4 regions of the Enterobacter mori genome follow, and region 4 is predicted to be linked to each of the others. Evidence: predicted binding sites of a transcription regulator. Region 4 holds the regulator's gene; each other region holds the start of a gene.
What was found. The regulator CRP, encoded in region 4, controls carbon source genes, mostly activating them, when cyclic AMP is high. The targets are predictions, from matches to a motif close to ATGTGANNNNNNTCACAT.

Region 1: a site for CRP is predicted at 1,574-1,591, ahead of bhsA (multiple stress resistance protein BhsA). Genes of this name have one in related genera too.
Region 2: a site for CRP is predicted at 4,002-4,019, ahead of udp (uridine phosphorylase). Genes of this name have one in related genera too.
Region 3: a site for CRP is predicted at 6,140-6,157, ahead of hpt (hypoxanthine phosphoribosyltransferase). Genes of this name have one in related genera too.

What each region holds. Positions count from the first base shown of each region.
Region 1 covers NZ_CP104285.1:1,757,586-1,764,916, reverse strand. Annotated here, with positions in the region: gene mfd (transcription-repair coupling factor) at 1-65, shown strand, start outside; gene ldtC (L,D-transpeptidase LdtC) at 208-1,173, shown strand; gene bhsA (multiple stress resistance protein BhsA) at 1,246-1,503, opposite strand; gene comR (TetR family copper-responsive transcriptional repressor ComR) at 1,747-2,382, shown strand; gene N2K86_RS08300 (glycine zipper 2TM domain-containing protein) at 2,442-2,981, opposite strand; gene N2K86_RS08295 (NAD(P)/FAD-dependent oxidoreductase) at 3,175-4,479, opposite strand; gene ycfP (alpha/beta hydrolase YcfP) at 4,715-5,257, opposite strand; gene nagZ (beta-N-acetylhexosaminidase) at 5,292-6,317, opposite strand; gene thiK (thiamine kinase) at 6,329-7,153, opposite strand; gene lpoB (penicillin-binding protein activator LpoB) at 7,134-7,331, opposite strand, start outside.
Region 2 covers NZ_CP104285.1:182,610-189,940, forward strand. Annotated here, with positions in the region: gene metR (HTH-type transcriptional regulator MetR) at 1-655, opposite strand, end outside; gene metE (5-methyltetrahydropteroyltriglutamate--homocysteine S-methyltransferase) at 771-3,032, shown strand; gene N2K86_RS00925 (dienelactone hydrolase family protein) at 3,081-3,887, opposite strand; gene udp (uridine phosphorylase) at 4,144-4,905, shown strand; gene rmuC (DNA recombination protein RmuC) at 5,046-6,503, shown strand; gene ubiE (bifunctional demethylmenaquinone methyltransferase/2-methoxy-6-polyprenyl-1,4-benzoquinol methylase UbiE) at 6,570-7,325, shown strand.
Region 3 covers NZ_CP104285.1:786,219-793,549, reverse strand. Annotated here, with positions in the region: gene N2K86_RS03735 (fimbrial protein StkG) at 1-1,057, shown strand, start outside; gene N2K86_RS03730 (polysaccharide deacetylase family protein) at 1,059-2,306, opposite strand; gene N2K86_RS03725 (PTS sugar transporter subunit IIA) at 2,370-2,810, opposite strand; gene N2K86_RS03720 (ABC transporter permease) at 2,916-3,686, opposite strand; gene N2K86_RS03715 (ABC transporter ATP-binding protein) at 3,683-4,609, opposite strand; gene can (carbonate dehydratase) at 4,717-5,379, shown strand; gene hpt (hypoxanthine phosphoribosyltransferase) at 5,475-6,011, opposite strand; gene N2K86_RS03700 (glucose/quinate/shikimate family membrane-bound PQQ-dependent dehydrogenase) at 6,220-7,331, shown strand, end outside.
Region 4 covers NZ_CP104285.1:4,341,191-4,348,521, forward strand. Annotated here, with positions in the region: gene N2K86_RS20610 (triphosphoribosyl-dephospho-CoA synthase) at 1-497, opposite strand, end outside; gene mdcA (malonate decarboxylase subunit alpha) at 497-2,152, opposite strand; gene N2K86_RS20620 (hydrolase) at 2,381-3,403, shown strand; gene N2K86_RS20625 (YheU family protein) at 3,400-3,618, shown strand; gene N2K86_RS20630 (phosphoribulokinase) at 3,649-4,518, shown strand; gene N2K86_RS20635 (OsmC family protein) at 4,605-5,009, opposite strand; gene crp (cAMP-activated global transcriptional regulator CRP) at 5,321-5,953, shown strand; gene N2K86_RS20645 (YccS/YhfK family putative transporter) at 6,011-7,331, shown strand, end outside.

The DNA.
Region 1 (7,331 bases), 2.2 Mb from region 4:
GCAAAACCCGCATGGACTGGGTGCGCAACTTTATGCGCCAGCTTGAAGAGAACGCTATCGCGTAATCTTCTCCCCCGTTAGCGCCTGGCTAACGGGGGACAATTTACAAACTCTTTGCACTTCACCCGATCTTCCCGACACACCTGTTCGCCATAATTATCCTTAACTCTTTATAAAACAATAACCTTATCATTTATACGGATTATGATGATGACCGCTTCGCGTTTCACTCGCTGGATCACCCTGCTTGCGCTTGCCGCTACGGTAGCCGTTGCGCTACCTGCTCGCGCAAACACCTGGCCCCTTCCCCCCCCTGGCAGCAACGTTGTCGGGCAAAACCGTTTTCATGTCGTTGAAGATAACGGGGGTTCGCTGGAGGCCATTGCCAAAAAATATAACGTCGGCTTTCTGGCCTTGCTGCAGGCCAACCCCGGTGTCGATCCTTACGTGCCGCGCGCTGGCAGCGTGCTGACGATCCCGCTTCAGACCATTCTTCCTGATGCACCGCGCCAGGGGATCGTGATTAACCTTGCCGAGCTTCGACTTTACTATTATCCGCCGGGTAAAAAAGAAGTGACCGTTTACCCTATCGGTATCGGCCAACTGGGCGGCGACACACTGACGCCAACCATGGTCACTACCGTGTCGGATAAACGTGCTAACCCAACCTGGACACCCACGGCAAATATTCGCGCACGCTATAAAGCTCAGGGGATCGATCTGCCTGCAGTCGTGCCAGCGGGCCCGGACAACCCAATGGGTCATCACGCGATCCGCCTCGCGGCATATGGTGGGGTTTATCTGCTGCATGGAACGAATGCGGATTTCGGCATCGGTATGCGCGTCAGTTCCGGCTGTATTCGTCTGCGCGATGACGACATCAAGACCCTCTACAGCGTGATTACGCCGGGCACAAAAGTGAATATTATCAACACGCCGATTAAGGCCTCGGAAGAGCCTGGCGGCGTACGGCTGGTTGAAATTCACCAGCCATTATCAAAACACCTCGGTGACGATCCGCAGACGCTGCCCATTCCACTGAATGCTGCGATGGTGAGCTTTAAATCAAATACGAACACCGATAGCGTGGTGATGGAGCGCGCGATGGAAGCCCGGTCAGGAATGCCAATCGACGTCACGCGACATGGAGATGCCACTCCGCAGTCAATGTAAGTACCAAAAAAAACGCCCTGCAAATGCAGGGCGTTTTTTATAGCAGTGGCATAAATGAGGGTTTAGCCGGGCTTATTTATAAATAACAGCAGTACCGTGCAGGGTGTTAGGGCCGGTCACTGAGGTGATACGGAACGATTTCGCCCCCATCTCATCCGCTTTCTGCGCCAGTTGATCTTCCAGAGAGCCCAGGTTTGTCCCCGCGTTTGCAGAGATGGTACCCACTTTTTGTTGGTCAGCAGGAGTAGATTGTACTTCTACAGCGGCGAAGCTTGCGAAAGAGAGTGAGCTAAGTACAGCAGCAGCGATCAGGGTTTTTACGTTTTTCATGATATTACCTTTAGGCAGATGAATTGGGCGTCGTAAGTTATTTACTTAACGATCGATAGGTAAATGATAGATGTGATCCAGCTCACACGTCAACATGTTTTTATAACGACCGTTAAATTAATTTTATTTTCGTTAATTTTCATACCCATATGATTAATTTATTTTTAAGCAAACTACTCTGGTCTCGGGATGGGTTTATTTTTATAATGGTCATTCAACAAACCAACTGAGGACCAACGGCAAATGACAACCGAAGTCACGAGTTGCGCAAAGAAAAGCCGTGGCCGACCAAAAGTGTTCGACAGGGATGCGGCGCTCGATAAGGCCATGACACTCTTCTGGCAACATGGGTACGAAGCAACCTCGCTTTCCGATCTGGTAGAAGCGACCGGTGCCAAGGCACCCACGCTGTATGCGGAATTTACCAATAAAGAGGGTCTGTTCAGGGCAGTGCTGGACAGATACATCTCGCGCTTTGCGGCAAAACACGAAGCGCAGCTTTTTTGCGAAGAGAAAAGCGTTGAGCAGGCGTTGCAGGACTATTTCTGTGCCGTCGCGACCTGCTTTACCAGCAAAGACACACCCGCGGGCTGTTTTATGATCAACACCTCCGCCACGCTTGCTGCTTCGTCTAAAGAGATTGCCAATACGGTGAAATCACGCCATGCCATGCAGGAGGAGACGTTAAGTACGTTTCTGGCCCAGCGGCAGCAGCGGGGTGAAATCCCGGCGCACTGCCGCCCGCAGGAACTGGCGCAATACCTGAGCTGCATTCTACAGGGTATGTCCATCAGCGCCCGTGAAGGGGCTACGCTTGAAAAACTGCAGGGTATTACGCAAACCACGCTGCGTCTGTGGCCTGAACTGCTTAAGCTTTAAGGCAAAAAAAAGCTCCTCAGCCTGAGCGCATGAGGAGCTAAGTTCAGAGAACATCTTTTTTACACTTTGTTGTTCAGTACCAGCTGACCATTGTTGTCCAGAGGGATCTGGGTGCCAGGGTCTTTATCCATGCGGATTTTGCCCTGCTGGTCGCCAATTTTGTAAGTTACGTCATAGCCCAGCATTTTTTCGGACTTGTCATAAACGGTTTTGCAGCGCTGCTGCGTAGTGGTGTACGTGTCGTTGTCCTGCATCGCGCCCTGCACCTGGTTACCGGCATAGCCGCCACCCAGCGCACCCACGACCGTCGCCACATCTTTGCCTCGCCCGCCACCAAACTGATGACCAATCACGCCACCGGCTACGGCACCAAGAACTGAACCGGCAATGCGGTTTTCATCCTGCACCGGACGACGGTGAGTCACGGAGACGTTACGACACTCCTGACGAGGGGTTTTCACGGTTTCTTTAATCGGAGTAGCGGAAACGACCTGCGCATACTGCGGGCCACGATCAAGTACGTTGAGACCGGCTACGGCAGCCACACCTAGCGCAGCAGCGACGCCAATCCCTATACCCGCCAACATTGATTTATTCACGGGACTTCCTCCTTTGTTGCTATTGGAAACTATTTTGCAACAGGGGTCTGTCCTCGCCAATAAGACAAAGGATTAAAAAATGGGCGTCAGGGGGAGATATATCGTGTTTGAGAGAACTCTTAAGCACGCAAAGTGTGATGCACAGCATGAAATGCTAAAAAACCCCTCCGGATGGCCCGGAGGGAGAGAAATATCAGTGCAGCTTCAGGCGTGGGCGGATGACGCGGTTGATTCGGCCGACCAGCATCATCAGACCGGTTTTGAAGTAGCCGTGCAGTGCAATCTGATGCATACGGTAAAGGGAGATATACACGAAGCGTGCAATTCGCCCTTCTACCATCATGGAGCCGCGCATCAGGTTACCCATCAGGCTACCCACGGTGGAGAAGTTAGACAGTGACACCAGTGAACCGTGGTCTTTATAGACATACGACTTCATCGGCTTCCCTTTGTACTGCGCGAGGATGTTGTGCAGCACCAGACTCGCCATCTGGTGAGCGGCCTGAGCACGCGGTGGCACGAACCCACCTTCAGGGCGCGCGCAGGATGCACAGTCACCAATAGCGAAGATTTCCGGGTCACGCGTGGTTTGCAGCGTCGGCTCTGTCACCAGCTGGTTAATGCGGTTGGTTTCCAGCCCGCCAATTTCTTTCATGAAGTCAGGCGCTTTGATACCCGCCGCCCAGACCATCAGATCCGCTTTGATATACTCGCCGTCTTTGGTATGCAGACCGCCTTCGTCAGCGCTGGTCACCATGGTCTGCGTCAGCACCCGCACGCCCAGTTTGGTGAGCTCATTGTGCGCCGCACCGGAAATACGTGGCGGCAGCGCAGGCAGAATGCGTTCACCGGCTTCAACCAGCGTCACGTTCAGCGCGTCGTTAGTCAGCCCTTTGTAACCGTAGCTGTGCAGCTGTTTCACCGCGTTGTGCAGCTCAGCGGACAACTCTACGCCCGTCGCGCCGCCGCCGACAATGGCAATGTTCACCTTGCCATTGGCACCCATATTGCTGGTGTACTTCAGGAACAGGTTTAGCATTTCCTGATGGAAACGACGCGCCTGGTGCGGGTTATCGAGGAAGATACAGTGCTCTTTCACGCCCGGCGTGTTGAAGTCGTTAGAGGTACTGCCCAGTGCCATCACCAGCGTGTCATACGCCAGCTTGCGTTCAGGAACCAGCAGTTCGCCTTTTTCATCACGCAGTTCGGCCAGAGTAATGGTTTTGCTTTCACGGTTAATATCCACCACGGATCCCAGCTGGAACTGGAAATGGTGATTGCGCGCGTGCGCCAGATAGCTCAGCGCATCGACGCCCTCATCCAGCGAACCGGTCGCCACTTCGTGCAGCAGCGGTTTCCACAGGTGGCTATGGTTGCGATCCACCAGCGTAATTTTGGCTTTTTTGCCGCGACCCAGCTTTTTACCCAGCTGTGTGGCCAGCTCCAGCCCGCCAGCACCACCGCCTACAATCACTATCTTTTTCAATGGCGTAGTCAACGTGACCCCCTCAAATTATTAACCAATTGTTAACTAAAAGTTATAAAAATAACCCTTAATTAACAACAAGTTACAGCACTGAAACCATTCAGGTGAATTGAGAATAACACGTCAGGCGCATTGGTCATACCAAAATTGATATGCATCAAGTTTTGATGGCTTAAAAGTAGACAATTCTGGACAAAAAGAAACCCGGTCGCAAACGCATACCGGGTTACGGGTGGCAGGCTGTGGCTTAGCCCAGCGTTTTGAAGGCTTTGATGCGCTGCAGATGCGGGGAGATATTCTTGAACTTGTGGGTCTGTTCCTCGTCCCAGACAATTTCATAGAAATGATGCAGCAGTTCTGCCGCCCTGCTGCTGTTCAGTGCCTCATCCTGGCGCGAGAGGATCACTAAACAGCGATCGCGGTTTTTCTCACGGAAGTTACTCACGCACTTGGTGGCAATGTCGACATACTCTTCCGGGCGGTCAATTTTACCTTCCATGTTCTCGTTCGGGAACAGGTTGGGATTGAACACGACCTGGCGGATGTCGCACAGGAAGCCAATGCGTTCGGCCCAGTAGCCCCCCAGCCCCACGCCGCAGATCAGCGGACGTTCATCGACGTTGAGCTGTAACATCTTGTCCACTTCCTTGAGCAGATGCTGCATATCATGCTTCGGATGACGCGTACTGTAACTGATCAGCCGTACATCCGGGTCGATAAACTGCAGCTGCAGCACCTTCTCATGATTACCAGGACTGTTTGAGTCAAAACCGTGTAAATAGATGATCATTGTCTTCTCACCACGCTACGCCTTCCGGGAGGGTTTACAGGCTGGCTTTATGTGCCTGCCAGCGCTCATTCAGTGCTTCAAGCTGGGCGTTGACCGTCTTCCAGCGCGCCGAATCCATCAGCTCCTGACGGCTAAATGAACCTTTATGATACAATTGTGTAACACGCTCTGCTTTGATCGGCGACAGGTTATCCAACACGCTGACGGCTCCTTTACGATTATTGCAGACGAGGATCATATCGCAACCTGCGTCCAGGGATGCCTGCCCGCGCTCCGCGTAGCTGCCCATAATTGCCGCCCCTTCCATCGACAGATCGTCGGAGAAAATGACGCCGTTAAAACCGAGCTCCTGACGCAGCACCGTTTTCAGCCAGTGCGGTGAACCGCTGGCCGGGCGCGGATCGACATCGCTGTAAATCACGTGTGCAGGCATGATGGCATCAAGTTTGTTATCGGTGATAAGCGAACGGAACACCGACATATCTTTGGCACGGATTTCCGCTTCCGGACGCGGATCGCGCGGCGTCTCTTTGTGAGAATCTGCCGTCACTGCGCCATGTCCCGGGAAGTGTTTGCCGGTGGTTTTCATGCCCGCTGAGTGCATGCCGTCGATAAAACGGGTGGCTATTGACAGCGCAATGCGCGGATCTTCATGGTACGAACGCTCGCCAATCGCGGCACTGATATGGCCCACATCCAGAACGGGAGCAAAGCTGATGTCGATATCCATCGCAATCATTTCGCTCGCCATCAGCCAGCCGGCATCCTGCGTCAGTTTACCGCCCTCTTCTGTACCCAGCAGCGCAGCAAAAGATTGAGCGGCAGGCAAGCGGGTGAAACCCTCGCGGAAGCGCTGCACGCGCCCGCCTTCCTGATCCACCGCGACCACCAGATGGTTACGGGACGCCGCACGGATCTGACGAACCAGTTCGCGCAACTGCGCCGGATCGTGGTAGTTGCGGGTAAACAGTATCAGCCCCCCTACCAGCGGATGCGCCAGAATGTCGCGCTCCTCCGCATCCAGCTCAAACCCTTCGACATCCAACATGACTGGACCCACACGAACCTCTCTTATCCTTTAGTTTGTAACTGACGCCAGACGTCATCTGCCAGCGTAATAAAGTGTTTGTCGTTTGATTGCTGATAGCGCATTTCAAACCAGCCCGCCATCAGCATGAATACCCAGGGTCGCCAGCGCCTGACCTGCCGCATAAGCGTTAACGCATCCATCTGTGCTTCACGGGCATAGGCCATTATAAGCTGCTCACGGGAGGCATCATCCGGCATCCAGACCGCCGCCAATTCCAGCGCCACGTCGCCATCTCCGGCATACTCCCAGTCGATGAGCCTGGCTCCCGCGGGCGTGTGTACAATATTCCCGGCGTGGATGTCCATATGCAACGGCGATAGCCGTAAGGGTCGCGGTTCCCCTCTCTTTCGCATCCGTTTAAGCTGCGCAAGCCAGAATGGCGTTCGTCTGTCGGGGGAGGCCTGCTGCCAGTATTTTTCCAGCAGCGGTAACAGCGTGACCCGCCATCCCAGGCAAGGCTGGCGGTGAAGATGATACAGCATCGCGGCGAGTGTGGGAGTAGGCGGAAGCGCGCTTTTGATCTCCCCCGCAAGATACTCCACCGCCATCCAGCCCTGCGTAAAAAAACAGGGCTTCGGCACGAGATCCGCAGGCAAGCGCCTCAGCGTACGAAACTGTCGGCGAAAGTGGGAGGCAGGGGCAGAGAGATCGTGATGCTGTCGCAGCACCAGCCGATGTTCGCCCTGCTCAATGATGCAGCTCGCGCCGCCAAGCCCGGAGTGGGCCTGCGGCGCGATAAGGCGATACTGAGGAAAATAACGCGTCAAAACCTCGTCACGCGTGCAGCTATTGTTGCGTAACGGCACCTTTACCTGACCAGATAATTTCACCTGTCTGAACAAGCATCAGCTGCATCTGCAGCGAAGGCGTGTTCACATTACCGGTGGCGTTAGAATAGAGGACATACTGAGCGCCAACGTTGCGCGCAATGCCTATCGCTTTGCTGCGCGAGCCCAGGCTATCCTGCGGCGACAAGCCCAACTG
Region 2 (7,331 bases), 630 kb from region 4:
CCACGCTTTTCAGCTGTGGGCTAATCCCTGCGGGCTGCAGGAAGTGACGCCAGATATCCAGGCGACTGCGCTGCACGGGATAAATCAGCAGCGTTTCCGTCGCCAGATCTTCCGGCGTGATGCGCGTTTTACTGGCCAGCGGATGGTCCGGGGCCAGCACCAGACGTACTTCATAATCAAACATCGGCGAATAGTGCAGGCCGCTGCGCGGCAGAATATCTGACGTCATCACCAGATCCAGCTCGCCCTGCTGCAGCGAGGGCTGCGGGTCAAAGGTCACGCCGGATTTAAAGTCCATCTCCACCTGCGGCCACTTCTGGCGGAAGTTCTCAAGCGCGGGAGTCAGCCACTGAATACAGCTATGGCACTCAATGGCAATACGCAGTTTGGTTTGCTGCGGCTCGTTGCAGGACTGCAGTGCGCTGGCGATTTGCGGCAGTACCTGGTTTGCCAACTGCAGCAGAATTTCACCCTGCGGCGTAAAGCGCAAAGGCTGGCTCTTACGCACAAAAAGACGAAAGCCGAGGCGTTGTTCCAGATCGCTGAACTGGTGAGAAAGGGCAGACTGGGTCTGGTGCAGCGTGGCCGCCGCTGCCGCAAGAGAACCGCAGTTCCGCAACGCTTGTAGCGTTTTCAGGTGTTTAATCTCGATCATGAAAGTCCTTCACTTCGCCATGAACATTTTGCGCTTGAGGAATATACAGTACCTGCCAATTATAGATGTGTAAACATCTGGACGTCTAAATAACAAATTTCACAAGGGGCATAACATGACAATCCGCAATCACACTCTCGGTTTTCCTCGCGTTGGCCTGCGCCGCGAACTGAAAAAAGCGCAAGAAAGCTACTGGGCGGGTAACACCACCCGTGAAGAACTGCTGTCGGTGGGACGCGAGCTGCGTGCCCGTCACTGGGAGCAGCAAAAACAGGCGGGCATTGACCTGCTGCCGGTGGGCGATTTCGCCTGGTACGACCATGTTCTGACGACCAGCCTGCTGCTTGGCAACGTGCCGGCTCGTCATCAGAACAAAGATGGATCGGTAGATATCGATACCCTGTTCCGCATCGGCCGTGGCCGTGCACCTACGGGGGAGCCAGCGGCAGCGGCGGAAATGACCAAGTGGTTCAACACCAACTATCACTATATGGTACCGGAGTTCGTAAAGGGGCAGCAGTTCAGGCTGACCTGGACGCAGCTGCTGGATGAAGTGGACGAAGCGCTGGCGCTGGGTCATCAGGTGAAGCCCGTATTGCTGGGGCCAGTAACCTACCTGTGGTTGGGTAAAGTAAAAGGCGAACAGTTTGACCGCCTTAGCCTGCTGAACGATATTCTGCCGGTCTATAAACAGGTGCTGATTGAGCTGGGCAAGCGCGGCATTCAGTGGGTACAAATCGATGAACCCGCGCTGGTGCTCGAGCTGCCCCAGGTTTGGCTCGATGCCTTCAAACCGGCGTATGACGCGCTCACCGGGCCGGTGAAGCTACTGCTCACCACCTATTTCGAAGGCGTGACGCCAAACCTGAAGACCATTACCGCGCTGCCGGTTCAGGGCCTGCACGTTGACCTCGTTCACGGTAAAGACGATGTCGGGGAGCTGCACAAGCGCCTGCCTGCAGACTGGCTGCTTTCTGCCGGGCTGGTTAACGGTCGCAACGTCTGGCGTGCCGATCTGACCGAGAAATATGCAAAAATTGAAGGCATCGTCGGCAAACGTGAGCTGTGGGTGGCATCCTCTTGCTCGTTATTGCACAGCCCAATCGATCTCAGCGTGGAGACCCGTCTCGACCCTGAAGTGAAAAGCTGGTTTGCCTTCGCCCTGCAAAAATGCGAAGAGCTGACGCTGCTGCGCGACGCGCTAAACAGCGGCGAGACGGCGGCGATTACCGAATGGAGCGCACCGATCCAGGCGCGTCGTCACTCGGCCCGCGTGCACAACCCGGCGGTGGAGAAACGCCTGGCGGCCATTACCGCGCAGGACAGCCAGCGCCAGAGCCCGTATGAAGTACGCGCCGAAGCGCAGCGTGCCCGTTTCAACCTGCCTGCGTGGCCGACCACCACAATTGGTTCTTTCCCGCAAACCACTGAAATCCGCGGCCTGCGTCTGGACTTCAAGAAGGGCAACCTGGATGCGAACAACTACCGCACCGGTATCGCGGAACATATCAAGCAGGCGATTATCGAGCAGGAACGCTTAGGTCTGGACGTGCTGGTACACGGCGAAGCCGAGCGTAACGACATGGTGGAATATTTTGGTGAACACCTGGACGGCTTCGTCTTTACCCAGAACGGCTGGGTGCAAAGCTATGGCTCCCGCTGCGTGAAGCCGCCGGTTGTCATCGGAGACGTCAGCCGCCCGGAAGCGATCACCGTGGAGTGGGCGAAGTATGCCCAGTCCCTCACCGATAAGCCGGTGAAAGGGATGCTCACCGGTCCGGTAACCATTCTTTGCTGGTCCTTCCCGCGTGAGGACGTGACCCGTGAAACCATCGCGAAGCAAATCGCGCTGGCGCTGCGTGATGAAGTGGCAGATCTTGAAGCCGCAGGCATTGGCATTATCCAGATTGACGAACCGGCGCTGCGCGAAGGTCTGCCGCTGCGTCGTAGCGACTGGGATGCCTACCTGCAGTGGGGCGTGGAGGCGTTCCGCATCAACGCCGCGGTGGCGAAGGACGACACCCAGATCCACACCCATATGTGCTACTGCGAATTTAACGACATCATGGATTCGATTGCCGCGCTGGACGCCGACGTGATCACCATCGAGACCTCGCGTTCGGACATGGAGCTGCTGGAGTCGTTTGAAGAGTTCGATTACCCGAACGAAATTGGGCCGGGCGTGTACGACATTCACTCCCCGAACGTGCCGAGCGTGGAGTGGATTGAAGCCCTGCTGAAAAAAGCCGCCCAGCGGATCCCGGCGGAACGCCTGTGGGTGAACCCGGACTGCGGTCTGAAAACCCGCGGTTGGCCGGAGACGCGAGCGGCGCTGGCAAACATGGTGAAAGCGGCGCAGAACTTGCGTCAGGCTTGATGAAGCGTAGGCCCGGTAAGGCGTAGCCGCCACCGGGCTTTCTTGCTTTTATGCTTTTTTCCCGCCGTACTGGCTAAACCACGCCAGCATCCTCTGCCAGCCGTCTTTGGCTGATTCTGCGTGATAGCTCGGGCGATAATCGGCATTAAACGCGTGTCCGGCATCCGGGTACACCACAATCTCCGCCTTCGCATTCGCCGCGCGTAGCGCATGGCGCATGGTCTCGACGGTATCAAGCGGAATACCGGTATCCTGACCACCATAAAGCCCTAACACCGGCGCATTCAAATCCGTGGCGATATCAACAGGCTGCTTCGGTGAGTTCAGCGTTTTTTCGCCCACCAGTTTGCCGTACCAGGCGACGGCTGCTTTCAGCTGCGGGTTATGCGCGGCATACAGCCAGCTAATGCGCCCGCCCCAGCAGAAGCCGGTCACCAGCAGACGATGTGCATCACCCCCGTTGCGCGCGGCCCAGCTGGCAACGTGATCAAGGTCAGCCAGCACCTGGGCATCCGGGACTTTGCTCACCAGATTGTTGAACAACGTAGGGATATCGCTGTAATCGTTTGGATCGCCCTGACGGAAATAGAGCTCTGGCGCAATAGCCAGGTACCCTTCCAGCGCCAGGCGGCGGCAGAGGTCGCGAATATGTTCGTGAACGCCAAAAATCTCCTGAACCACAATCACGATCGGCAGCGGACCCTCTGCTGATTTTGGCCGCGCGTGATAAGCAGGCATATTCTCCCCCTGCGAGGGGATGGAGGTCTCACCCGCAGTAATGGCTTCTTCTGAGGTTGAGACGATGGTTGAAGCATGCGGAGCCGCAGCAGGTGCAAAACCGGTTTTTTCAGTCATGGCATTCTCCGTACCAATGAGTTAGCGCAAAGGTAAATATAGTCACCAGGTTAACAACCCACAGTGCCTTATACGGTCTATCTTTTGTGCAGCACCTGTCGATATAACTTGTTAATGTGATGTAAGTCACTATTTAATGGAAATTAAATGCAATAAATTTCATTCATGGTGAGGTGTGTCACGAAATTATGCGTAGTGCTTCTGTAAAGTACCGTTTTACTTCTTCTGACTAACCGACCCACAGAGGAGTCACCCTATGTCTAAGTCTGATGTTTTTCATCTCGGCCTCACTAAAAACGATTTACAAGGGGCTACGCTCGCTATCGTCCCTGGCGATCCTGAGCGTGTGGAAAAGATCGCCGCGCTGATGGATAAGCCGGTTAAGCTGGCAGCGCATCGCGAATTCACCACCTGGCGCGCAGAGCTGGACGGTAAAGCGGTGATCGTGTGCTCTACCGGTATTGGTGGCCCGTCTACCTCTATCGCCGTTGAAGAGCTGGCGCAGCTGGGCATCCGTACTTTCCTGCGCATCGGCACCACTGGCGCCATTCAGCCGCACATCAACGTCGGCGACGTGCTGGTCACGACCGCGTCCGTGCGTCTGGACGGGGCAAGCCTGCATTTTGCGCCGATGGAATTCCCGGCAGTGGCCGACTTCGAATGCACCACCGCGCTGGTTGAAGCCGCGAAGTCCGTTGGCGCAACCACCCACGTGGGCGTAACTGCCTCTTCCGATACCTTCTACCCGGGCCAGGAGCGTTACGACACCTTCTCTGGCCGCGTGGTAAGCCGCTTCAAAGGCTCCATGGAAGAGTGGCAGTCGATGGGCGTGATGAACTATGAAATGGAATCTGCGACGCTGCTGACCATGTGCGCAAGCCAGGGTCTGCGTGCCGGTATGGTGGCGGGCGTTATCGTCAACCGTACCCAGCAGGAGATCCCGAACGCTGAAACCATGAAGCAGACTGAAAGCCATGCGGTGAAAATCGTGGTTGAAGCGGCGCGCCGCCTGATCTAATTCTCTCTTCGGTGCTAAAAGGCCGACATGCTCGGCCTTTTCTTTTTTGCGTAACGCCTCGCAGGAAAACCCTTTCAAACTGGACGTTCATACAGCACAATTCTATTTTGTGCGGGTTACACGTGGATGCAGGGGGCATTGTGGATATCTCAATCCTGGTTTATGCGGTAGTTACGCTGGTAAGCGTGGGGATTGGCTGGCTCATTTCCGGCTACCAGCATGCGCAGCAGAAAGCCGAACAGCTGGCAGAGCGCGAAGAGATCGTCGCCGAACTCAGCGCGACGAAACAACAGCTTGCGCTGAGTGACCACTGGCGCGACGAGTGCGAACTGCTCAATAACGAACTGCGCAATCTGCGTGATATCAATACCTCGCTGGAGGCCGATCTCCGTGAAGTGACCACCCGTCTTGAGTCCACCCAACTGCACGCCGAAGACAAAATCCGTCAGATGATCAACAGCGAGCAGCGTCTTAGCGAGCAGTTTGAGAACCTCGCGAACCGCATTTTTGAGCACAGCAATCGCCGCGTGGATGAGCAAAACCGCCAGAGCCTTAACAGCCTGCTGACGCCGCTGCGTGAACAGCTGGACGGCTTTCGCCGTCAGGTACAGGACAGCTTTGGTCAGGAGGCCCGCGAGCGCCACACGCTGGCGCATGAAATTCGTAATCTCCAGCAGCTGAATGCCCAGATGGCGCAGGAGGCGGTCAACCTGACGCGCGCGCTAAAAGGTGATAACAAAGCGCAGGGAAACTGGGGCGAAGTGGTCATGACGCGCGTGCTGGAGGCCTCTGGCCTGCGCGAAGGATACGAATACGAAACGCAGGTCAGCATTGAAAACGATGCGCGCTCGCGGATGCAGCCGGATGTCATTGTTCGTCTGCCGCAGGGCAAAGATGTGGTTATCGACGCCAAAATGACGCTGGTGGCCTATGAGCGCTACTTCAACGCGGAAGATGACTACACCCGCGAAACAGCGTTGCAGGAGCACATCGCCTCCGTGCGTAACCATATCCGTCTGCTGGGCAGAAAAGATTATCAGCAATTGCCGGGGCTGCGATCGCTAGACTACGTGCTGATGTTTATCCCGGTAGAGCCTGCCTTCCTGCTGGCGCTCGACAGACAGCCCGAACTGATCACCGAAGCGCTAAAAAATAACATTATGCTGGTCAGCCCAACCACGTTGCTGGTGGCCTTGCGGACCATTGCTAATCTGTGGCGTTACGAGCATCAAAGCCGTAACGCGCAACACATTGCCGATCGCGCCAGCAAGCTGTACGACAAAATGCGCCTGTTTGTGGACGATATGTCTTCGGTCGGGCAAAGCCTGGATCGTGCGCAGGATAACTACCGCCAGGCGATGAAAAAGCTCTCCTCCGGGCGTGGTAACCTGCTGGCGCAAGCCGAAGCGTTTCGCAGCCTGGGGGTGGAGGTGAAACGCGAGATTAATCCGGAATTGGTTGAACAGGCGACGTCGCAGGACGAAGAGTTTCGCCTGCGTGAAGGCGCAGATGAACAAAATACGCACAGTGAAGACAACGATTTAGCGGCGAATTTATCGCCAGAAGAGCAGCCGACGCGTTTCTTTCGCGGTGGTTGAATCGTAGGGCAAACGCGCCCAATCTGTTACACTTCACGAACATTTTACTGATAAGCAGGCTCTGAGATGGTTGACGATTCACAAGACACGACGCACTTTGGCTTTCAGACTGTAGCCAAAGCGCAGAAAGCTGACATGGTGGCCCACGTATTTCATTCCGTGGCGGCGAAGTACGATGTGATGAATGACTTGATGTCCTTCGGCATTCATCGCTTGTGGAAGCGCTTTACTATTGACTGCAGCGGTGTGCGTCGTGGACAAACAGTTCTCGATCTGGCTGGCGGAACGGGCGATCTGACGGCGAAATTCTCCCGTCTGGTGGGTGAAACCGGTCGCGTCGTGCTGGCAGATATCAACGACTCAATGCTGAAAATGGGACGCGAGAAACTGCGTAACATCGGCGTGGTGGGTAACGTGGAATATGTGCAGGCAAACGCCGAAGCGCTGCCGTTTCCGGATAACACCTTTGACTGCATCACCATCTCTTTTGGTCTGCGTAACGTCACCGATAAAGACAAAGCGCTGCGCTCCATGTACCGCGTGCTGAAGCCGGGTGGACGTCTGCTGGTGCTTGAATTCTCCAAACCGATTATCGAGCCGCTGAGCAAAGCCTACGACGCCTACTCCTTCCACGTTCTGCCGCGTATTGGTGAGCTGGTTGCGAACGATGCAGAGAGCTATCGCTACCTGGCCGAATCCATCCGTATGCACCCGGATCAGGATACCCTGAAAGCGATGATGCAGGACGCGGGTTTTGAAAACGTTGAGTATTTCAACATGACGGCGGGTGTCGTCGCGCTGCACCGCGGTTACAAGTTCTGAGTGGAG
Region 3 (7,331 bases), 1.2 Mb from region 4:
GATATTAGCGTTCGTGACGTTCGGGATTTCTGGCGTCTCGCATGCAGCAGTAGAATGTCGATTTAATAGCAACGATCCGTTGTTAATTATGTCTCCAGGCGTACAACCTGTGATCACCCCCTTACCCCCAGGTACGGTAACGTCCCCTGTGCAGATCAGTAACGCCATCATTATGGAGACAACCCCATCATTGAGATCCTCTTGTTCGGTAGGTGAAGACACTGAAGACGTCTGGCAGTTGACTAACAGTGCTATGCTTGATGGGGAGATTGATGGAAAAGCCACTTTTAGGACTAACGTCCCTGGGATTGTTTATACCCTGGCATTTTATCCGGATGGTAAGGGTGTAACGGCCTGGTTTCCACCCTCTGCAAATGGACAGTTTTACCTTACCGGCGATCTCGAACACGATCAGGAATATATTGTCGATGAGAAAACCTGGCATGTCAGCATGGAGTTCTGGCAGACCAATGGCTTTCAGGGTGTGCCCCTCGATCAAAACTTCTTGACCGCAAGTAGCGGCCCAATTGGCCAAATTCTTCTTGGTAGACCGAGTGGCGCAGTTAGCGATCATCCACGGCCCATGGTAAATATGTCCCAGATGTCATTCAGCATTCCCTTAAACCGTCCAGCATGCGTACTGCGCGCCCCGACAACGGTGGATCTGGGAGAATGGAGCCCTGTAGAAGTCGAGAATGGTACAACCAGTACAGTGGCGTTTAAGATTACGGGTACATGCGCGAACACAGCACAAGTTATGTATACGTTATCTTCCACGCATACCACCGCTGATAAGACATATTTTACTAACGCCGTTGAGGGAGAGGGTATAACCGCGGCAGGAGGCGTCGGCGTCAGGATTTTGAGTAACCCGGGAGACCACTACCCCGTGAAAGCAGATAGCTGGAAAATTGCTATTGCTGTAACCGATTATGACGGTACCCCGCCTACCGTTCTGGACAAAACCATTTGGGCTCAACTGGTTAAGATCGGCAGCGAACCCGTTACCGTAGGCCGTTTCGGTACCACGATTACCTTCAACATAACCTACGAATAAGCTACCCCTGCGGCTGATTGCTGATCAGCCGCGACATTGTCTCCAGCGAATCCGTTCTTAAGATATACAAACGCTTCAGTAAGAACGGATTATCCCCCGGCTTCACCTTGCCTTTTACCGTGGTCACCGCCAGATGGAAACCGGCGTCGTTTGCCGCTTTTATCGCTTTATTGTCATAGCCACCAAAAGGATACGACAGATAAAGCACCCGCGGGTTGAACTGCGCCAGCGCGCGGCGGGAGCGTTCAAAATCAAACAGGATCACATGATAGCTGCGGCTCAATAAGATGGGGTGTTTATACCCATCAACACGATGCAGAAAGTGGGTGTGAGACTGAATGTCAAAGACATCCTGGATACTCTTGATCTCCTGGACGCTCATAAACTGCAGTGATTTGGGGTCCCACTTCTGCGCGTGGCCTTTAATACGTGACGATATGATAAACGCCGTGGCGTTAAAGCCATATTCTTTCAGAACAGGGTACGCATAGCGGCTGACCGATTTCAGGCCATCATCAAAGGTGATCACCACCGCCTTCGCGGGCAGATTCATCTTGTTACGCACATACCCTTCAAGCTGATACATCGTCAGCGTGGCATAGCCTTGATCGCGTAGCCAGGCCATCTGGTTGTTGAACGCGCGTACGCTGGTCGTCGTGGATGTATGACGGAAGCGTGTGTTCTCTTCATCACGCAGGATATGATGGTAGGTCAGGACCGGAAGGCCGTTATCTTCCTGCGCATCCAGACTACTGATCCACGCCAGACGGTTGCCGATGCGGATCTGGAACCATGTCTGATTCAGACGGTCTTTCAGTTTGTTCAAAATTGGATAGCGAAGATTGGCGCTCATCGTGCCGAAGGGCGCGCTTCCGCTGCTGGGGGCGTTATACACCGGCGTGTCTTTCCAGGTAATCAGGTTTTGGTTACTGAGCGGCTTGTTCAGATCGCCCAGGCTGTCTTCAACACGCTGTTTACCTTGTACCTCTTCCAGATGGCCTTTATCGATAAACCCGGTTCCAAACCCAAAGCGGAATTCATAGTAATCTGCGGAAGTCGGAACCACGGCCAGGATCTGCCCGGCGCGGACGTTACCGACGTTGACCACATCGTTACCCACCTGCGCCCAGATGGCCGCATCTTCGGTAGTTTGCATATATCGGGCGGGAAGCCCTTGCTGACTGATCAGAGTGGCAGATGCGCCGCCGGATATCAGCAGCAACAGCAGGAAAACAACGCGCATGAGCATGGGATATAAATCGATACGGGAAATCAGTCGCCATTGTAACAAATGCGACATCAATACCAACGTTTAATGCTTATACAGATCGTGAAGCAGGACAAAGGGAGGATTTTTCTGCTGCTGATGCCACAGACTGCTTACGCCTGGGACATGCATATCAACGAGCGTATTGCGAAATTCGGCGCTGCTCAGCGTCTCACGCAGCGGGTACATCGCTTCCAGCAGCGCATAGCTGATGCCGGAAATGACTTCGCAGTTTTCGTGCTTGTGGCTTAACAGCGCGGCGGAACGATAAGGCGCCGCGCCGGATTTATCGGTCAGAAAGATCACGCCATCGCCCGTGTCAGTTTCATGCAGCGCATCGCACATCATGCGGCTGAGCATGTTGGTGCTTAAACCACGCCAGTAATTCACCGCTCGGCACTGCGTCAGCGGACCAAATTTAGCTTCAAGCTTATCCAGCATATCCTGCGCGTGTTCATCGTGGCAGGTGATAACCCATCCCAGCATAACGTCTCTCCTTAGCAGGCAAGTAGTTTAGCGGAGTGAAGGTTAGCGTACGGTGATAACAGTCAAAGAAAATGCCCGGCAACCAGAACGTCACCGGGCAGAAGATTAACTGCGCAGACCACGCCCGCGCTGGATCAGATACCAGCACAGCAGGTAGAAGGCGATGATGAACACCACCAGCACCGCCACCGTGGTAAACAGCGGCACATCGGTAATGCCGAGGAAACCAAAGCGGAAGCCGCTGATCATGTAGACGATCGGGTTCAGGTGCGACAGCGCCTGCCAGAACGGCGGCAGCAGCGACAGGGAGTAAAACACCCCGCCAAGATAGGTCAGCGGCGTCAGCACGAAGGTCGGGATCAGGCTAATGTCGTCAAACGTCTTAGCGAATACCGCATTCAGCAATCCGGCCAGCGAGAACAGGATCGCAGTGAGCAGCAGCGTCAGCGCCACAAACAGCCACGAGTGCACCTGGAACGGCACGAAGAACAGCGAAATCGCCGTCACCAGAATACCTACGCACAAACCGCGCGCCACGCCGCCGCCCACGTAACCGGCAATGATCACGTGCGTTGGCACCGGCGCCACCAGCAGTTCTTCAATGTTGCGCTGGAACTTAGCGCTAAAGAATGAGGATGCCACGTTGGCATAAGCATTGGTGATCACCGCCATCATGATCAGGCCCGGCACGATAAACTGCATGTAGGTAAAGCCGTGCATCTCACCAATGCGGGAACCGATCAGGTTGCCAAAGATGATGAAATAGAGCGTCATGGTGATCACCGGCGGCACCAGGGTTTGCACCCAGATGCGCATAAAGCGGTTGATCTCTTTCGCCCAGATACTTTTCAGCGCGACCCAGTAAAGATGCGTCATGCCTTGTCTCCTTGTTTTTCATGCACCAGAGAGACAAACAGCTCTTCCAGTCGGTTCGCTTTGTTGCGCATACTCAATACCTGAATGCCCTGCGCGCTCAACTGTGAGAAGACGCTGTTGATGCCCTGCTCGCGCAGCACTTCCACTTCCAGCGTCGAGGTATCCACCAGACGATAGTTATACCCTTCCAGTTTCGGCAGCGCGCTTTTCGCCGCCAGGTCGAGGATGAAGGTTTCTGATTTCAGCTTGGAGAGCAGATTTTTCATCGAGGTGTTTTCCACCAGTTCACCGTGCTGAATGATGCCGATGTTACGGCACAGCATCTCTGCTTCTTCGAGATAGTGCGTCGTCAGGATGATGGTCGTGCCTTTATCATTCAGATCCTTCAGGAAGCCCCACATGGACCGGCGCAGTTCGATATCCACGCCCGCGGTCGGTTCATCGAGGATCAGCAGCTTTGGCTCGTGCATCAACGCGCGGGCAATCATCAGGCGGCGTTTCATCCCACCGGATAACATGCGCGCGCGTTCGTTACGCTTTTCCCACAAATCGAGCTGTTTAAGGTATTTTTCGCTACGCTCAATCGCCTCTTTATACTCAACGCCGTAGTAACCCGCCTGCTGAACGACAATCTGCTGTACCGTCTCAAACGGGTTGAAGTTGAACTCCTGCGGCACCAGCCCCAGCTGGCGCTTGGCGTTGACTACATCTTTCTGCAGATCGTAGCCAAAGACGCTCACGCGACCTGAGGTTTTGTTCACCAGCGAACTGATAATGCCGATCGTGGTGGATTTCCCCGCCCCGTTCGGTCCAAGAAGCGCATAGAAATCCCCCGCCTCTACTTTGAGATCTATCCCGCGTAGCGCCTGAACGCCGCCCGGATAGGTTTTTTTAAGCTGCTCAAGCTCCAGTGCAATTGCCATGAATTAAACTTACCTTCAGTTCTTACACACCTTGTGTGGTTTCATTAAAAGTCGGGTTACCCTATAGTAGCGCAACGCAATTACCAGGTTACAGGCCGTTAACGTCCATGAATAACATAGATACACTCATCAGCAACAATGCACTATGGTCAAAGATGCTGGTTGAAGAAGACCCCGGATTTTTCGGTAAGCTGGCGCAAGCGCAAAACCCACGCTTTCTATGGATTGGATGTTCCGACAGCCGCGTCCCGGCAGAACGCCTGACCGGTCTCGAACCTGGCGAACTTTTTGTTCACCGTAACGTCGCCAACCTTGTTATTCATACCGATCTCAACTGCCTTTCTGTCGTTCAGTATGCCGTTGACGTGCTGGAAGTTGAGCACATCATTATTTGCGGCCACTACGGTTGCGGCGGCGTACAGGCGGCGGTTGAAAATACAGAGCTGGGGTTAATCGATAACTGGCTGCTGCACATCCGCGATATCTGGTTCAAACATAGCTCACTGTTGGGTGAAATGCCGCAGGAGCGTCGACTTGATACCCTTTGCGAGCTGAACGTGATGGAGCAGGTCTATAACCTGGGCCATTCAACGATTATGCAGTCCGCCTGGAAACGCGGGCAGAAGGTTTCCATCCACGGTTGGGCGTACGGCATTCACGATGGCCTGCTGCGTAATCTGGAAGTGACCGCCACCAACCGCGAAACGCTGGAGCAGCGTTACCGTTCGGGCATTGCCAACCTCAAGCTTAAGCACGTAAACCATAAATGAGTGCCCATTAAAAAGCCGGGTGGCGGCTGCGCCTTACCCGGCCTACATGTGCCCATTCGTAGGCCCGGTAAGCGTAGCGCCACCGGGCAAAGACACTACTCGTCCAGAATCACTACCTTCCCAACATACGGCAGATGGCGATAACGCTGCGCGTAGTCGATGCCATAACCCACCACGAATTCGTCCGGAATAGAGAAGCCAACGAACTCCACCGGCACCTGCACTTCACGACGATCGGGCTTATCCAGCAGCGTACAAATCGCCAGCGATTTAGGCTGACGCAGGCTCAGGATCTCGCGCACTTTAGAGAGCGTGTTGCCAGAGTCGATAATGTCCTCAACGATCAGCACATCTTTGCCACGAATATCTTCATCCAGATCTTTCAGGATTTTCACATCACGGGTTGTGGACATGCCGCTGCCGTAGCTGGAGGCGGTCATAAAATCGACCTCATGGGACACCTGCACTTCACGGCACAGGTCTGCCATGAACATGAAAGAGCCACGTAAAAGACCGACCAGCACCATTTCGCTGCCGCTGTCCTTGTAATGTTCGGTGATTTGACGACCCAGTTCGGCGATACGCGCTTTGATCTCGGCTTCCGGGATCATCACTTCAACAGTATGTTTCATATTACTAACCATATGATTTTAATGAAAATCTCTCAATGCAGGTGAATGTATTTCCGGCATCGATACGCAAGCCAGCCATTATACCAGCAAATGGATAACCCTGGCGCATGAGTTATAAAAAGCAAATATTGTGATTCCGATCACACTTGTTAATACCTATAATTAGTTGCTAGCAAATTATTAACAAAAACTGACGAGTACACTTTCTATGGCTGAAACAAACTCTAAACAGCCGCGTCTACTGGTGACATTAACAGCCGCGTTCGCAGCCTTCTGCGCGCTGTATCTGTTAATCGGTGGCGTCTGGCTGGTCGCTTTAGGCGGCTCCTGGTACTACCCGATTGCAGGTCTGGTTATGGTTGCCGTAACCGTCCTGCTGTTGCGTAGAAAACAATCTGCACTGTGGCTGTATGCCGCACTCCTTCTTGCCACTATGATCTGGGGCGTCTGGGAAGTCGGTTTTGATTTCTGGGCACTGACGCCGCGCAGCGACATCCTGGTCTTCTTTGGTATCTGGCTGATCCTGCCGTTCGTCTGGCGTCGCCTGATTGTGCCTTCCAGCGGTGCTGTGGCGGGCCTGGTTGTTGCCCTGCTGATTACCGGCGGCATTCTGACCTGGGCCGGTTTTAATGACCCACAGGAGATCAACGGTACGCTGAACGCAGAATCCACGCCTGCGGCTGCTATCTCGCAGGTCGCTGACGGTGACTGGCCTGCGTATGGTCGTAACCAGGAAGGCCAGCGCTACTCTCCGCTGAAGCAGATCAACGCGGACAACGTGAAGAACCTGAAAGAAGCCTGGGTATTCCGTACCGGCGACCTGAAGATGCCGAACGATCCGGGTGAACTGACCAACGAAGTCACCCCGATCAAAGTGGGCAACATGCTCTACCTGTGTACGGCGCACCAGCGTCTGTTCGCGCTCGACGCAGCCACCGGTAAAGAGAAATGGCACTTCGATCCACAGCTGAACTCTAACCCTTCGTTCCAGCACATCACCTGTCGTGGCGTCTCTTATCACGAAGCGCGTGCCGATAATGCCAGCCCGGAAGTCATTGCCGACTGCCCGCGCCGCATTATGCTGCCGGTGAACGATGGCCGTCTGTTCGCGATTAACGCCGAAACGGGCAAGCTGTGTGAAACCTTCGCTAACAAAGGCATCCTGAACCTGCAGACCAATATGCCGGACACCACGCCGGGTCTGTATGAGCCAACCTCACCGCCAATTATCACCGATAAAACCATCGTGATTGCCGGTTCGGTAACGGATAACTTCTCTACGCGTGAAACTTCCGGCGTCATCCGTGGTTTCGACGTAAA
Region 4 (7,331 bases):
CGCGCGCCCGGCACGCGGTAGCGGTGCGTGGCGCGCAGCCCTTTGCTGAACACTTTCGGCGCCGCATCGTCCGGGAGTTTCGCCAGCTGAGCGGCGGTATTCGCGACGGCTTGCGCAGTCGCCTCCCCGCCCAGCATCGCCACCGCGCTCACCAGCAACCCCAGCGCCCAGATCGCGCCACGATGGGTATTAACCCCGTCGGTGGCCGCCATCATCTGCTGCTCGCCTTCGCGGCCAAGACGGCCAACGGTTTGCCGAAGCGCAATGTCCGCCGGACGCTGCCAGCTCTGCTGTGCCAGCGCCTGAAACGTGGGGGTCAGGCTGTGCGCGGAGCGCTCCATCAGCGCAAGCGATAAATCGTGGTGCGCGCCGTTTCCCCGACTGTCCACCAGACCGGGCTTCGGGCTTAACCGTGCTTCGTCAATCAGACACTGCGTGGCGGTTCGCGCCAGCCATTCGGCACCGCCTTCAACCTGAATCTGGGGCAGAAGTTTCATTACCAGCTCCGGAATTTCGCAGGTGGGTTATACAAACCGCCGGACCATTCCACGAGGTCAGACACGCTGCCCGCTGCCAGCAGAGAGCGCGTAGCGTCGGTGCGGCGAATCCCCATATCTTCCGGATACACAACCTTGCCGCTCTGGCGCAGTTCCGCCACGCGTTTGGCGTCCACGCCCAGGCCGATATCGGTGATCCCCGCGACGGCGGCAACCATGGCACGACGCTCTTCCAGATCTTTTGCCCGGTAGAGGTAAGCAATCCCCTCTTCCGTCAGCACGTGGGTGACGTCATCGCCGTAAATCATGACGGGCGCCAGCGGCATACCGGAGGCTTTGGCCACCTCGACGGCGTCGAGTTTTTCCACGAAGGTTGGCTTCACGCCCGCCTGGAAGGTTTCCACCATCTGCACCACGAGTTTTTTACCGCGCTGCATCGGGTCGGGCTCGGTGATCATGTTCAGCCAGGCAGGGGTGGCGTGGCGACGACCGTGCGGGTCATGGCCCATGTTTGGCGCACCGCCAAAGCCAGAAAGACGACCGCGGGTCACGGTGGAGGAGTTGGCGTAGCCGTCAACCTGCAGCGTGGAGCCGATGAACATATCCACCGCGTACTGGCCTGCCAGCTGGCAGAAGGCGCGGTTGGAACGCATAGAGCCGTCGGCACCGGTAAAGAACACGTCCGGACGGGCGCGGATGTACTCTTCCATCCCCAGCTCGCCGCCGAAGCAGTGCACGCTTTCCACCCAGCCGCTTTCAATGGCGGGTATCAGGGTTGGATGCGGGTTCAAGGTCCAGTGTTTACAGATTTTGCCTTTGAGTCCGAGCTGTTCGCCGTAGGTGGGCAACAGCAGCTCAATCGCCGCGGTGTTAAAGCCGATCCCGTGGTTCAGGGACTGCACCTGGTGTTCCGCGTAGATGCCTTTAATCGCCATCATCGCCATCAGGATATGTTCCTGTTTGATGAGGCGCGGGTCGCGGGTGAACAGCGGTTCGATGAAGAACGGCTTGTCGGCAACCACCACGTAGTCAATCCAGGAGCCTGGAATATCCACGCGCGGCAGATCGCACTCGTCTTCCACCAGCTCGTTTACCTGTGCGATGACGATACCGTCGTGGAACGCGGCGGCTTCCACCAGCGCCGGGGTATCTTCGGTACTCGCCCCGGTGTAGAGGTTGCCTTTACGGTCCGCTTTAAAACCGGCAATCAGCGCCACGTTGGGCGACAGGTCGACGTAGAGACGTGAATACAGTTCGATGTAGGTATGGATCGCACCGATTTCGAGCTGACCGTCTTCCAGCAGCTGCGAGATACGCAGGCTTTGCGTCCCGGAGAAGGAGAAGTCCAGCTTGCGGGCGATGCCTTTTTCAAAGATATCAAGATGCTCACTGCGGCCAACGCTCGGCATGATCATATGCAGGTCGTGAACGATTTGCGGGTTCACTTCAGCGAGTGAGCGGGAAAGGAAATCCGCCTGCTTCTGGTTGTTGCCTTCCAGCACGACTTTGTCGCCCGGGGCGATCAGTTTTTCCAGCATGGCGACAAGATCGCCGGTTGGCAGTACTTTGCCCTGCACCGGTACGGACGCCAGACGGCGCGCTTTCTCGCTGCGTCGTGTGTTCCATTGCCGGGTGGGTGTTTGCCCAGATAACATTATTAACCTCCTGATTCAGCACATCATTCTGATTTGCTTAACGTTGAGTAAAGTCTGCGCTCTGGCGAGAAAGGCATCAATTAAGCGTAGAGCGGAATCATTAGCCTGAGAGTAATAATCAAGGTAAAGATTTGTGATCGGGATCAGTTCATGGTTCGGAAATCCAGGCTAAACGGGGTACAATTCGGAAGGTATAGTAAATTTCTGACAAGAATCAGCATCGCCCTTATGACCCAAATCATTCCATCAGACTTCGACATTGCAGCCGAAGAGAGCGCAGAGTTCGTGCCCATGCGCGGCGTGGCTAACCCCCACCTGCAAACCATGCTGCCGCGCCTGATCCGCCGCAAGGTGCAGTTCACCCCGCACTGGCAGCGCCTGGATTTGCCGGACGGCGACTTTTTAGATCTCGCCTGGAGCGAAGCGCCGGAGCAGGCCCGACACAAACCTCGCCTGGTGGTGTTTCATGGTCTGGAAGGCAGCCTGCACAGCCCCTACGCCCACGGTTTAATCGAGGCGGCGAAAGCCCGCGGCTGGCTGGCGGTGGTGATGCATTTTCGCGGCTGCAGCGGCGAGCCGAATCGCCAGAAGCGTATTTATCACTCCGGGGAAACCGAAGACGGCACCTGGTTTTTGCACTGGCTAAGAGAGAACTTTGGCACGGTGCCAACGGCGGCGGTGGGCTATTCGCTGGGCGGCAATATGCTGGCCTGCCTGCTGGCGAAAGAAGGTAATGCGGTGCCGCTGGATGCCGCTGTTATTGTCTCCGCTCCCTTTATGCTCGAGCAGTGCAGCTACCATATGGAAAAAGGGTTTTCCCGCGTCTATCAGCGCTACCTGCTCAACCTGCTGAAGGCCAACGCCGCGCGCAAGCTGAAGGCCTACCCGGACACGCTGCCGGTTAGCCTGCAGCAGCTCAAGCGCGTGAAGCGTCTGCGCGAGTTTGACGATCTGATCACCTCGAAGATCCACGGTTTTGCCGATGCGATTGACTATTACCGTCAGTGCAGCGCCATGCCGCTGTTGAATCAAATCACCACGCCGACGCTAATCATCCACGCCAAAGACGATCCGTTTATGGATCATCACTCCATTCCGGCACCGGAGCATTTACCGGCCAACGTGCAGTATCAGCTCACCGAGTACGGCGGGCACGTCGGCTTTGTTGGCGGCACGCTGCGCAGGCCGAAAATGTGGCTGGAAACCCGCATCCCTGACTGGCTCACCTCTTTTCTGGACGGTAAAAAATGATTATCCCCTGGCAGGATCTCGCTCCCGAAACGCTCGATAATCTGATTGAAAGCTTTGTATTACGTGAAGGCACCGATTATGGTGAACAAGAACGTTCGCTCGAACAAAAGGTCAGCGATGTTAAGCGCCAGCTGAAAAGCGGCGACGTGGTGCTGGTGTGGTCCGAACTGCATGAGACGGTCAATATCATGCCCCGCAACGCGTTTCACGGCTGATCTGTAAACCTTTCCAGTCAGGGAGTTGCTATGTCTGCCAGACATCCGGTTATTGCCGTTACGGGCTCGAGTGGTGCGGGAACCACCACCACCAGCCTCGCATTTCGCAAGATTTTCGCACAGCTGAATCTCCAGGCGGCAGAAGTGGAGGGCGACAGCTTTCACCGCTATACGCGCCCGGAAATGGACATGGCCATCCGCAAGGCGCGCGATCTGGGCAAACACATCAGCTATTTCGGCCCGGAAGCCAACGATTTCGGCCTGCTGGAGCAAACCTTTCGCGAATACGGGCAAAGCGGTACCGGGCAGTCCCGCAAGTATCTGCACACCTACGACGAAGCCGTTCCCTGGAACCAGGTGCCGGGGACATTCACCCCGTGGCAACCCCTGCCGGAGCCGACGGACGTGCTGTTTTACGAAGGGCTACACGGCGGCGTGGTCACACCTCAACACGACGTCGCGCGTCACGTGGATCTGCTGGTCGGCGTGGTGCCGATTGTTAACCTTGAGTGGATCCAGAAGCTGACGCGTGACATGAGCGAGCGCGGGCATTCTCGCGAAGCGGTGATGGATTCCGTCGTGCGTTCCATGGAGGACTACATCAACTTCCTGACGCCGCAGTTCTCCCGCACCCACATCAACTTCCAGCGCGTGCCGACGGTGGATACCTCCAACCCGTTTGCGGCCAAAACAATCCCGTCGCTGGATGAGAGCTTCGTCGTCATCCATTTCCGCAATCTCGAAGGCATTGATTACCCCTGGCTGCTGGCGATGCTGCAGGGCTCGTTTATTTCGCACATGAATACGTTGGTGGTGCCGGGCGGAAAAATGGGGCTGGCGATGGAGTTAATTATGACGCCGCTGGTCCAGCGACTGATGGAAGGGAAGCAGATTGCGTGAGTTGTTTTGCCCGGTGGCGCTGCGCTTACCGGGCCTACGTTCGTGCTTTTGTAGGGCGGGTCAGCGAAGCGCCACCCGCCAAAAGATTATGCCTCGATCACTTCATACGAATGGGTGATTTTTACCGCTTTTTCCAGCATTAACGCCACTGAGCAGTACTTCTCCGCAGAAAGGTCTACGGCGCGTGATACTGCGGCATCTTTCAGTTCTTTCCCGGTCACGATAAAGTGCAGATTAATGTGGGTGAACAGGCGTGGCGCCTCTTCGCGACGTTCGGAAGTAAGCTTCACTTCGCAATCGGTCACATCATGACGACCTTTTTGCAGAATCGACACCACGTCAATTGCGCTGCATCCACCCGCTGCCATCAGCACCATTTCCATTGGGCTTGGGGCTTTATCGCCGGAGTTACCGTCCATCAAAATCTGGTGTCCTGACGCGGACTCGCCCAGGAACGTTAAACCTTCAACCCACTTCACGCGCGCTTGCATATTCTTAAACTCCAACGTTGCATTTTTGGTGACAGATTACGCGTGCGTTACATTTCTCGCAATGGAAGGCGACCTGCATCATGCTGAAGCGAGACACCAGGAGACACGCGGCGAAAGCTATGCTAAAACACTCTGGATGCTACAGTAATACATTGACGTTACACATGTATGCAGAGGACATCAAACTTTACTGGCTGCGAAACGTTACGGTAGCCGACTTCCCAGGGTATGGGTAAGAATTCGATTGCAACCCCAGAGTCCGGATGCATCTTATGACTCTGGTGACAGCTTATAACAGAGGATAACAGCGCATGGTGCTTGGCAAACCGCAAACAGACCCGACTCTCGAATGGTTCTTGTCTCATTGCCACATTCATAAGTACCCATCAAAGAGCACGCTGATTCACCAGGGTGAAAAAGCGGAAACGTTGTATTACATCGTTAAAGGCTCGGTGGCAGTGCTGATCAAAGATGAAGAAGGGAAAGAGATGATCCTTTCTTATCTGAACCAGGGCGATTTCATCGGTGAACTGGGCCTGTTTGAAGAGGGCCAGGAACGTAGCGCCTGGGTTCGTGCAAAGACAGCATGTGAAGTGGCTGAAATTTCTTACAAGAAATTCCGTCAGTTGATTCAGGTTAACCCTGACATCCTGATGCGTCTTTCTTCACAGATGGCGCGCCGTCTGCAGGTGACGTCTGAGAAAGTGGGTAACCTCGCCTTCCTGGACGTGACCGGTCGTATCGCGCAGACACTGCTGAACCTGGCGAAACAGCCAGACGCCATGACCCACCCTGACGGCATGCAAATTAAAATTACCCGCCAGGAAATTGGTCAAATCGTCGGTTGCTCCCGTGAAACAGTGGGCCGTATCCTGAAAATGCTGGAAGATCAAAACCTGATCTCCGCCCACGGTAAAACCATCGTGGTTTACGGAACGCGTTAATTCCGCTTAAACGGCGTGCCATCGCAAGGTGTCACGCCGTTTTTGTCTCTACTCCCCATGTGGCGCAGGCTGATCTATCACCCGGAAGTTAACTACGCACTGCGACAAACGCTGGTGTTGTGCCTTCCTGTGGCCATAGGGCTGATCCTCGGACACCTCCAGCAAGGTCTGCTGTTTTCCCTCGTTCCCGCCTGCTGCAACATTGCCGGTCTGGACACGCCGCATAAGCGCTTTTTCAAACGTTTGATCATCGGTGGCTGCCTGTTTGCTGGCTGTAGTCTCGCCGTACAGCTCCTGCTTGCCCGTGATATCCCGCTGCCGCTGATCCTGACCGTGCTGGCGATGACGCTTGGCGTGACGGCGGAAATCAGTTCGCTGCATGCGCGCCTGCTGCCCGCCTCGCTGATTGCGGCTATCTTCACCCTGAGCCTCGCCGGGAATATGCCGGTGTGGGAGCCGCTGCTGATCTACGCCCTTGGCACGCTCTGGTACGGGGTGTTTAACTGGTTCTGGTTTTGGCTGTGGCGGGAACAGCCGCTGCGTGAATCCCTGAGCCTGCTCTATGTGCAGCTTGCGGATTACTGCGAAGCCAAATACACCCTGCTCACCCAGCATACCGACCCGGAGAAATCTCTGCCGCCGCTGCTGACGCGCCAGCAAAAGGTTGTCGACCTGATAAGCCAGTGCTACCAGCAGCTGCACATGCTTGCCGCCAACAAGAACCACGAATACAAACGGCTGCTGCGCACCTTCCAGGTAGGGCTGGACCTGCAGGAGCATATCTCCGTCAGCCTTCACCACCCGCAGGAGGTGCAAAAGCTGGTGGAGCGTAGCCATGCCGAAGCGGTGATCCGCTGGAACGCCCAGACCGTCGCAGCGCGGCTGAGGGTACTGGCTGACGATATTCTCTATCACCGCTACCCCACGCGATTTAACATGGACAAACAACTCGGCGCGCTGGAGAAAATTGCCCGTCAGCACGCGGATAACCCGGTCGGCCAGTTTGCCGCCTGGCACTTCAGCCGCATCGCCCGCGTGTTGCGTACTCAGCGTCCGCTTTATCCGCGTGACCTTATGGCGGATAAGCAGAAACGTCTGCCGCTGCTGCCCGCGCTCAAAAGCTATCTGTCACTGAAATCCTCCGCCCTGCGCAACGCGGCGCGGATAAGCGTGATGCTGAGCATTGCCAGCCTGATGGGCATGGCGCTGCACCTGCCGAAACCCTACTGGATTTTAATGACCGTGCTGTTTGTCACACAGAACGGCTACGGGGCCACGCGAGTACGTATCTTCCACCGGGCTGGCGGAACGCTAGCCGGGCTGATTATTGCGGGCGTGACGCTTCACTTCCACGTGCCGGAAGGCTATACGCTGGTCG